DNA from 3 places in the Kineococcus halophytocola genome. Region 3 is predicted to be linked to each of the others. Evidence: riboswitches for the same ligand, from Rfam matches in the RefSeq annotation. Region 3 holds a riboswitch; each other region holds the start of a gene.

What was found. Region 3 has a riboswitch for S-adenosylmethionine ahead of AB2L27_RS09330 (MFS transporter). Riboswitches for the same ligand answer to the same signal wherever they lie in the genome.
Region 1: linked by a shared signal. The riboswitch ahead of AB2L27_RS07745 (acyl-CoA dehydrogenase family protein) and the one ahead of AB2L27_RS09330 (MFS transporter) in region 3 are both predicted to bind S-adenosylmethionine.
Region 2: linked by a shared signal. The riboswitch ahead of AB2L27_RS11015 (aminotransferase class V-fold PLP-dependent enzyme) and the one ahead of AB2L27_RS09330 (MFS transporter) in region 3 are both predicted to bind S-adenosylmethionine.

What each region holds. Positions count from the first base shown of each region.
Region 1 is NZ_JBGFTU010000007.1:107,875-111,112, reverse strand. It holds gene AB2L27_RS07750 (GNAT family N-acetyltransferase) at 1-604, shown strand, start outside; gene AB2L27_RS07745 (acyl-CoA dehydrogenase family protein) at 610-1,893, opposite strand; SAM riboswitch class IV at 1,956-2,067, opposite strand; gene AB2L27_RS07740 (AAA family ATPase) at 2,288-3,238, opposite strand, start outside.
Region 2 is NZ_JBGFTU010000011.1:33,664-36,901, forward strand. It holds gene metE (5-methyltetrahydropteroyltriglutamate--homocysteine S-methyltransferase) at 1-513, opposite strand, end outside; gene AB2L27_RS11010 (methylenetetrahydrofolate reductase) at 510-1,454, opposite strand; SAM riboswitch class I at 1,513-1,604, opposite strand; SAM riboswitch class IV at 1,743-1,856, shown strand; gene AB2L27_RS11015 (aminotransferase class V-fold PLP-dependent enzyme) at 1,908-3,238, shown strand, end outside.
Region 3 is NZ_JBGFTU010000009.1:45,686-48,923, forward strand. It holds gene AB2L27_RS09320 (alpha/beta hydrolase) at 1-608, opposite strand, end outside; gene AB2L27_RS09325 (SGNH/GDSL hydrolase family protein) at 691-1,491, opposite strand; SAM riboswitch class I at 1,656-1,757, shown strand; gene AB2L27_RS09330 (MFS transporter) at 1,773-3,095, shown strand; gene AB2L27_RS09335 (LLM class flavin-dependent oxidoreductase) at 3,092-3,238, shown strand, end outside.

The DNA of each region.
Region 1 (3,238 bases), on a different contig from region 3:
GGGGCGCGTCGTGGAGTTCCACGCCGCGCGCGGGCTGACCCCGCTCATCGCGGTGGCCCACCCCGACGGCGGGCTGGGCGAAGGCACCGAGCTCGTCGACCTGCTGGCCGCCGGTGGGTGGACCGTCCGCACGCCGACGGCGGTGCTCACGGCCGCGACCGACGACCTGCCCGGGGCGGCCGAGGTCCCGCTGCCGGCGGGGATGCGCGTCGAGACGGCGCCCGAGCCCGACGCCGCGTGGCTGGCCCGGTACCACGACCAGGGGCTGCCCACGGTGCCCGGGGCCGGCCGACGGATCCTCGTCTCGGCCGACGAGCAGGTGTTCGTGAAGGTCCTGGACGGGGGCACCACCGTGGCCATCGCCCGGGGGTCGCTGTCACCGGGGTGGGCGGGGGTGACGGCGGTGGAGACGCTGCCCTCGCACCGTCGCCGCGGCCTGGGCCGGCGGGTGCTGGCCGAGGTCGCCGACTGGGCCCGCGCCCGCGGGGCCGCCTCGACGTACCTGCAGGTGCAGGGCGACAACGCGGCCGCGCGGGCGCTGTACGCGGGGGCCGGGTTCACCGTCCACCACGCCTACCACTACCGGGTGGCCCCGCAGCGCTGAGCGGGCTACCGCCGGGACTCCTGCGCCCGCACCGCGGCCGGGTCGACCGAGGCGTGGGTGCCGATGTCCCAGACGAAGGGCGGCTCGGTCCCGTTGACCGAGAAGTCCCCCACGATCCGCTGCTTGTAGATCACCGGGTTGTGCGAGGCGACGGTGCGCGCGTTGCGCCAGTGCCGGTCCAGGTCCCGGGCCCGCGAGGTCCCCGAGGCGCCCAGGGTGTTGAACAGCAGGGTCGCCGCGCGCGGCACGGACTCCGAGAGCACGACCTGCGCCTGCGCCGTGCGGATCTCCGCGAGCACGTTCGCCTCGCGGTCGGCGGCCGTGCCGGGGAGGTGGGCCGTGTCGGCGGCGGCCTGGACGGCCTGGGCGGCGGCGCGCACGAGGGCGCGCGCGGTGAAGGCCGTGGCGGAGATCTCCCCGACGACCGACAGCACCTGCGCGTCGTTCCGCACCAGCGGCGCCAGGCCGTGGGTGTAGCTGCGCGTGCGGGCCCGCACCTGGGCCCCGGTGTCGCGCTCGACGGCGGCGGCGATGCCGGCCTGCACGGCGAGCAGGACGAGCTGGTAGAGCGCGGTCTGGTAGCGGAAGCGCTCGGTGAAGGGGGCGACGTCGGCGGGGTCGACCTCGACGTCGTCCAGGACGAGCGTGCCGGTGCCGGTGAGCTGCTGCCCGAAGCCGTCCCAGTCGTCCGAGACGCTCACGCCCTCGGCGTGGACCGGCACGAGGGCGGTGACGACCTCGAACCCGCCGTCGAGCCCGTCGGCACCCGTGGCGCGGCGGGCGGTGGCGTCGGTCCAGTCCGCGAAGATCGTGCCGGTCGTGTAGTACTTGCGGCCGCTGACGCTGGTCCGCCCGTCCCGCGTGGTGACGACCGTCTGCTGCTCGCCGGTGACGCCGTCTCCGACCTCGCTCCAGGCGTTGCCGACGAGCTCACCGCGGGCGATGCGCTCCACCCAGCGCGCGCGGTGCTCCCCCGGCGGCAGGCTCAGCACCTGCTCCACCCAGGCGATGTGCCCGCGGAACACCTGCGGCAGCGCGGAGTCGGCGGTGGCGAGGTCGACGAGGAGGTCGGTGAACTCGACGAGGTCGAGCCCCTCCCCGCCCTCGGCGACGGGCAGGCGCAACCGCCCGAACCCGGCGGCGAGCAGCTCGCGCACCTGCGCGCGGGGCAGCTCGTGGTCCTGCTCGCGGGCGACGACGCCCTCGGCGATCCGGGCGAACAGCGGGGCGAACCGCTCGGCGGGGCGGGTCGTGGGCAGCGTGTCGGGGGCCAGCTCGCTGGTGGTCACAGGGTCTCTCCTCGGTCGCGGACGCGGCGGCGCCCGGGCGGGGGGCCGGCCGGTGCGGGGACCGTTCGTCCTTACCCGTGCCGGAGCACCAGGGTCAGGTCGTCACCCGGGGCACCCCACGACGAGGAGGGTTGCCGGCCAGCGAGCCGGGGCTTCGCGCTGGCGCTCATGACCTGGGAGCAGGAAACCAGACGCAGCCGGTGCCGATCAAGGGTGGCGCGCACGACCGGCCCCGGGACGCCGAACGGGAGCGGTGCCCCCAGCCCCCCGGGTGCACCGCTCCCGTGCCCGCTCGCGACGGCCGCCCCCGGAGCCGGCCTGCCGGCCCGGTGCCGTCGCGAGGTCCTGCGTCGCGACCGGGACTCCCCTCCTGCCGTCCCGGTCGCGACGGGTCTCAGACCCGCCGGTCGGCGGGGTCGCGCAGGTCGATCACTCGCGGTGCCACCTGCGGCACGGCCGACGCGTGCTCGGCCTGGGCGGCCTCGAGCACGTCGGTGATCTCGTGACCGATGAGCTCGTGGCGCTCCAGCAGCGCGTCGCGCAGCGCCTCGACGAGGTGGCGGTGGCGGCCGAGCAGCTCGCGGACGGCCTCCTTCTGCTCGCTCAGCAGGTTCTCCACCAGGCGGCGGCCCTCGGCGTCGCCCAGGACGCGGGCGACGAGGTTGCCGTCGGCGAAGGCGCCCTGCTGGACGGCCGCGAAGGAGACCAGCGTGCCCGCCATCCCGGCCGAGCCGACCATCTGCGCCGCGACCGACGTCGCCGACTGCAGGTCCCCGGCGGGGCCGGTGGAGACGTCGCCGAAGAACAGCTCCTCGGCCACCTGCCCGCCGAACGCGATCTTGATCATGCCGGCGAGCTCGGTGCGCGAGCGGGTGTAGACGTCCTCGGCGTCGCCGTGGGCGAGCAGGCCCAGGGCGCTGGCGCGCTTGACGATGGTGAGGATCTCCAGGCGCCGCTGCGGGGCCACCAGCCAGGCGACGGCGGCGTGCCCGGCCTCGTGGGTGGCGATGAGCCGCGCCTCGTGGTCGGTGTAGGCGACGGGCTGGCCGAGCCCGACCTCGGTGACGAGGCGGGCGTGCTCGAGGTCGGCCCAGTCCATGCCGTCACCGCCGCGGCGGACCGCGTTGACGAGGGCCTCGTCGAGCAGGTTCTCGATCATCACCGGCGAGTAGCCGTTGGTGATGCCGGCCAGCGCGTCGCGCCGCTCGGCGTCGTCCAGGGCGGCCTCGTGGGCCTTGCGGGCCAGGAAGTGGTCGACGAGCTGGCGGCGGCCGGTCTTGTCGGGCAGGCCGAAGCTCATGCGGCGGTCGAAGCGGCCCGGGCGCAGCAGCGCCGGGTCCAGGGC
Region 2 (3,238 bases), on a different contig from region 3:
GACGGGGCGGGTGAGGAAACCGTCGGCCAGCGCCTCGGAGAACTCCCGGACGCCGCGGTCGTCGGCGAACCGGAACGTGGTGCCGGGCCCGATCTCGGGGACGAGGTAGTGGTAGTTCGTGTCGAACCACTTCGTCATCTCCAGCGGCGCCAGCGCCCCCCGGCCGCGGGCGATCGTCGAGTAGGCCTCGAGGTCCACCCGGCCGTCGGCCCCCACGAGGTCCGCGAAGCGCTCCGGCACCGCCCCCACGGCGACGGCGGTGTCGAGCACCTGGTCGTAGGCGGAGAACGAGGACGGGATCGACGCGTCGTGGGCGGGCAGCCCCAGGGCGTTGAGGCGGCGGACCGTGGCGGCCCGGACGGCGGCGAGCGCCGTCTCGGTCGCGGTGACGTCGGTGCGCCCGGCCCACAGCGCCTCGAGGGCCTTCTTGGTCTCGCGGTCGGGACCGATCCGGGGGTAGCCGAGGATCGTCGCGGTCCACGCCGGGTCGTCGTCCGTCGGGTTCTGGCTCATCGGGTGACTCCTCCTGCCGCGCGGGCGCGGCGTTCGGTGGGGCGGGTCAGGTCGAGGTGGTCGAGCAGGTCCAGGACGGGCTCGACCGCGTTGAAGGTGTAGAGGTGCAGGCCGGGTGCCCCGGCGTCCAGCAGGTCGCGGGCCAGGCCCGAGGAGAAGGCGGTGGCCGCGCGGCGACGGTCGCGGACGTCGCCGGTGCCCAGGGCCGCGAGCAGCGCCCGCGGGACGGGGACGCCGGTGAGTTCGCCGATCCGCGCCAGCCGGCGGGCCTCGTGGGTCACGGCGAGCCCGGGCAGCAGGGGCATCGTGACGCCCGCGGCGCGGGCGCGGGCCACGAAACCGGCGTACTCCCGGGCGGACCAGCCGACCTGGCAGACGGCGAACCGTGCCCCGGCGTCCTGCTTGGCGCGCAGGACGGCGAGCTCGTGCTCGTCGCGGTCCCGGGGGAACGCGGCGACGGCGAGGCTGAGCGGGGGGACGTCGACGGGGAGACGCCCGCCCCGCAGCGCGAGGCGACGCCGGTCGGCCACCTGCAGGAGTTCGACGAGGTCGCGGGCCGTCGGAACCCCGTCGGGGTGGGGGGAGAACTCCCCCGCCCCGGCCGGCGGGTCCCCGCGCAGGGCGAGGACGTTGCGGACCCCCGCGTCGAAGAACTCGCACGCCAGGTCGACGACCTCGCGGCGCGAGGAGCCCACGCACGTCAGGTGCGCCATGGCCGGGACCGCCGTGGAACTCAGGACGTGGGCCAGCAGGTCCCGGCTCGGGCCCCGCGTGACCCCGGCCGCCCCGAACGTCACCGACACGAAGTCCGGGCTGGTGCCCAGCAGGTCGGACAGCCTGCGCCACAGCGCATCACGGCCGTCCGGAGTCCTCGGCGGGAAGAGTTCGAAACTGAGCGTCGGCCGCCCCGCCGCGCCGGCGACGAGGGGGGCGAGCGTCATCGTGCGGGTCCTGCGCCGGGAGGCGGGCAGGGTTCGACATCGGTGTTGCGCATCACGTGCTCCATCGGCCTGGCGTTAGCACCCTCGCCCGGGCTCGGGGGGTTGCTGCGGCGTCGTCGAGCCAGGACTCTCAGCCGCTCTGGATGGTGTTCCCCGACCATAGGGTGCTCCGGCTGCCCTCCACAAGTGGTCCCGGGCCGGTCACCCGGGCGGCGCACGGGGGGTTTCAGCCGCGCCGCCGACGTGCCGATGTTGATCCGGCCGCCACCTCGTGGCAGGCTCCTCCCAGGTCATGAGCGCCAGCGACAAGCCCCGGCTCGCTGGCCGGCAACCCTCCTCCGCGGTGGGGTGCCCCGGGTGACGACCTGGCCGGTTCCGTGGTGGAGCCGGCAAGCGCGGACCTCGCCGGGGTGCCCCGGCCCCCGGTGGGGTCCCCTCCCCCAGGAGTTCCGCGTGAGCACCAGCACCCTCTCCCCCGCCCGTCCCCCCTGCCCGGTCCCGTCCGGCCACGCGGTCGGTGCGCTGCTGCCCGTCGTCGGCGCCGACACGGTGGTCCCCCTGGCCACCGGCGGCACGACGACCTACGTGAACCTCGACAACGCGGCGAGCACCCCCGCCCTGCGCGCCGTCGCCGACCGGGTCGCGCAGGTGCTGCCGCACTACGCGAGCGTCCACCGGGGTGCCGGGTACCTCTCCCGCGTCAGCACGGCCCTGTTCGAGCAGGCCCGCGGGGAGGTCGGCCGGTTCGCGGGGGCCCGGCCCGAGGACCTGGTCGTCTTCACGCGCAGCACGACCGACGCCCTGGACCTGCTCGCACGGGCCGTGCCCCCGGGGGCCCGCGTGCTCGTGGCCGACGTCGAGCACCACGCGAACCTGCTGCCCTGGCAGCGGTCGGCGCGGACCACGGTCGTGCGCGGCGGCGCCGACGCGGAGGAGACGACCGCGCTGCTGGAGGCCGAGCTGGCCGCCGGCCGCTACGGCCTGCTCGCCGTCGCCGGGGCGTCGAACGTCACGGGCGAGGTGCTGCCGCTGCGGCGGCTGGCCCGCGCCGCCCACGACGCCGGGGCACGCATCGCGGTGGACGGCGCCCAGCTCCTGCCGCACCGGCGGGTGGACGTCGGCCGGGACGGGATCGACTACCTGGCCCTGTCCGGGCACAAGCTCTACGCCCCGTTCGGCAGCGGCGCGCTCGTCGGCCGCCGCGACTGGCTGGACGCGGCCGATCCGTACCTGGCCGGTGGCGGTGCCACGCTGGACGTGCGCCACGACGGCGTGCGGTGGGCGACGGGTCCCGACCGGCACGAGGCGGGCTCCCCCAACGTCGTCGGCGCGGTGGCGCTGGCGCAGGCCTGCCTGACGCTGGGGGCGTTGCCGCCCGGCGCGCTGGAGGCGCACGAGGCGGCGCTGCGAGCCCGCCTCGTCGACGGGCTGGAGGCGCTGCCCGGGGTGCAGGTCGTCCGGCCGCACCCGCAGGACGCCGTCGGGGTCGTGACCCTCACCGTGCCCGGCCGGTCCGTGTCCGAGGTCGCGGCCTACCTGTCCGCCGAGCACGGCACCGGGGTGCGGGACGGCCGCTTCTGCGCGCACCGCTTCGCGGACGCCCTGGGCCTGGCCGAGGGGGGCCTGCGCGTCTCGACGGGCGTCGGCACGTCGTCCGCCGACGTGGACCGGCTGCTGCGGGCGCTGCGGCAGTTCCTCACGACCGGCCCGGCCCTGCGGTACGGCGTCGTCGACGGGTGCTGGGGGCCGCTGTCGGACCCCCGCCCGGCCCCGGCGGCCTACCT
Region 3 (3,238 bases):
TCGGTGTCGCGGCCCGCGGGGACCTCCACGTCGGGGAACACCACGATGGGGGCGGCGATCTGCCGGTGGGCGACGGCCCCGTCGACCGACGGCACGACGTCCATCGCCTCCAGCCACTGCTGCGGGGTCCCCGGGTAGCCGTGGAACGCCTCGACGACGGGGTACCCGCCGGCGGGTGCGGGCTGCGTGCCGTACCCGGCGGGCAGCAGGACGAGCACCGTGCCGGTGACCCCCGACGCCGGGCCGGGTACCTGGGCGCGGAACACCCGCCCGTCGTACCCGTCGAGCCGTTCCGCCGCCGGGGCCGCGGCGGTGCCCGTCGCGGTCGTGGTCGTGGTGGTGGTGGTCGTCGTGGTCGTCGTGGTGGTCTGCGCGGACCGGGTGCCGAGGAGGTCGTCCCAGTCGGAGTACAGGCCGAACCGCGAGTTCACGACGAGGAACACCGCCACCAGGACGGTCAGGTTGACCGCGACGAGCGAGACCGCCCGGCCCAGCAGCGCCGCCACCCCCCGTCGCGCCAGCACTCGCCAGCCGGCGACGACCGCGACCAGCGCCGCGCACGCCACCGCGATGGCCACCCCCTGGGTGACCGGGCTCGACAGACCCACCGTGGAACTCCCCCCGCACCGACGGACGCCGGCGGGCGTCCCGGACGATCGTGGCCGACGGGGACCGGCGGTGGGGTCGTTCTCAGCCGATGCCCGGCGAACGTGGGGCGTGTTCGGAGGTGAGCGCCGCGAGCACGGCGTCGGCGATGGCCCGCTGGCCCCGCGCGTCCGGGTGGTCCCCGTCGTCGGCCAGCAGCGACGTGGGGTCCACGTCGCCGCGGTCGCCGTGGAAGACCGGGCGCAGCCCCACGACCGAGACCTGCCCGCCGTCGGCGGCGAGGGCCGCCGGCAGCCGGTCGTCGAAGGCGTCCGTCAGCTCCTCGTGGACGCCGCGCTGCGCGGGGGTGTACCGCGCGGCGGCGAGGTCGCCGTCCAGCCCGACGGCCCAGTAGTCCAGGACGACGATCCGGGCGCCGGTGGGCACGAGCCGGTCGACGGTGGCCGCGACGGTGGCGACGGCCCGCGCCGCGGCCGCGTCCACCTGGGCCGGGTCGGGCAGCGGGTCGTCGGTGACGAGGCCGGCCAGGTCGTTGGCCCCGGCCTGCAGGAGCACCACGTCGGTGGGGGAGACCTCCCCGAGGTGCTCGGCGGCCGCGGCGGCGACGTCGTCGGACGTGGCGCCGTCCTGCGCGAGCCGGTCGAGGCCCACGCGCCGGCCGGGCGCGGCGAGGTCGGCGGCCACGAGGACGGGGAAGGGGGAGCACGCGCACCCGGCACCCGTGGCCACGGAGTCACCGAGGGCGATGACGCGCGTCGGCCACCCGGCCCCGCCGTGGGTGGCGTCGTGGGTGCGGCCGGGGGCCGCGGCGGTCTGCTCGGGCAGGGAGGCGGCCACGCTGCCCAGCAGGAGCAGCACGACGGCCCCGGCGCGCACGGGTCTCACGCTCCGCACCGTGACACCACCACCCGTGCTCGACCCGTGCGGCGGGGGACGTCCCGGCCACCGTCGATGGTCGGCCCGGCGCGGCCCGCCCGCCACCGCGGACCCCGCCGCGCCCGCCCGGCCAGGGGTTGCGGCACCCGGTCGGAGGTGCGCTAGGTTCGGGACAGCCATCCAGAGCGACCGAGAGACCTGGCTCGTCGACGTCGCAGCAACCACCCCCCTCGACGTGAGGGAGGGGCAGGTGCTTCCGCCAGGACCGATGGGAGAACTCCGTGAGCACCCTGCAGTCCTCTGACGTCGCCGCGCGCCCCGCGGCCCGCACGGCCCGCCGTCGCGCGGCCCTCGGCAGCTTCGTCGGCACCACGATCGAGTGGTACGACTACTACCTCTACGGCACGGCCGCGGCGATCGTCCTGGGCCCGCTGTTCTTCCCCGACGTCGGCGGGGCCGTCGGCGTCGTCGCGGCCTTCGCCACCTACGCCGTCGGGTTCCTGGCCCGCCCCCTGGGGGGCGCCGTGGCCGGCCACCTCGGCGACCGGGTGGGCCGCAAGGCCGTCCTCGTCGCCTCCCTGCTCGTCATGGGCGTGTCCACCGCCGCCGTCGGGCTGCTGCCCACGCACGCGCAGATCGGGGCCTGGGCGCCGGTCCTGCTCGTGCTCTGCCGTCTGCTGCAAGGGTTCTCCGCGGGCGGGGAGTGGGGCGGGGCCGTCCTGCTGGCCGTCGAGCACGCCCCCACCGGACGCCGCGGCCTGTTCGGGGCGATCCCGCAGACGGGGTCGGCCGCGGGCATGGTCCTGGCCAGCGGGGGGTTCTGGCTGACCCGCTCCCTCACCGAGGACGACGCGTTCCTGTCCTGGGGCTGGCGGGTGCCGTTCCTGGCCAGCGCGGTCCTCGTCGTGGTCGGTCTGCTGATCCGGCTGAAGGTCACCGAGTCGCCCGCGTTCGCCGCGGTCCGCGCCGCCGAGGCCACGGCCCGCCGGCCCGTGGCCGAGGTGCTGCGGACCAACCGCCGCGGTGTCCTCGTGACGACGGGGATGCGGTTGGGGCAGAACGGGTCCTACGTCCTGTACACCGTGTTCGCGCTGAGCTACCTCGGCAGCGAGGTCCGCGCGGACGGGGCCGACGTCGGGTTGCTGGCCGTGCTCGTCGCCTCGGTGCTGAGCCTGGCCACGACCCCGTTCTGGGGCTGGCTGTCCGACCGCGTCGGCCGCCGCCCGGTCTACCTGGCCGGGTCCGTGCTCACCGCCCTGTTCGCCGTCCCGGCGTTCTGGCTCTTCGACACCGGGTCCACGGCCCTGGTCGTGGGGGCCGTCGTCGTCGCGGTGAACCTGGGCCACGACAGCCAGTACGGCGCGCAGGGCGCGTTCTTCGCCGAGCAGTTCGACGACCGCACGCGCTACAGCGGCGCCTCCCTGGGCTACTCGATCGGGGCCGTCCTCGGCGGCGGCCTGACGCCGCTGATCGCGGCCTCGCTGCTGGCCGCCGGCGGGGGATCGCCCTGGCTGGTCGCCGGCTACCTGTCGTTCCTGGCGGTGCTCACCACCGTCGCCGCCGCCTGCACGCGCGAGACCGCGCACGAGCCCCTGGAGGGTCCGACCCCGTGAAACCCCTGCGCCTGAACGCCTTCGCCATGGCCTGCGTCGGGCACCAGGCCGCCGGCCTGTGGACGCGGGCCGAGGACCGCAGCGCCGACTACCGCACCCTGCGGCACTGGACCGACCTCGCGCGGCTGCTCGAGCGCGGCGGG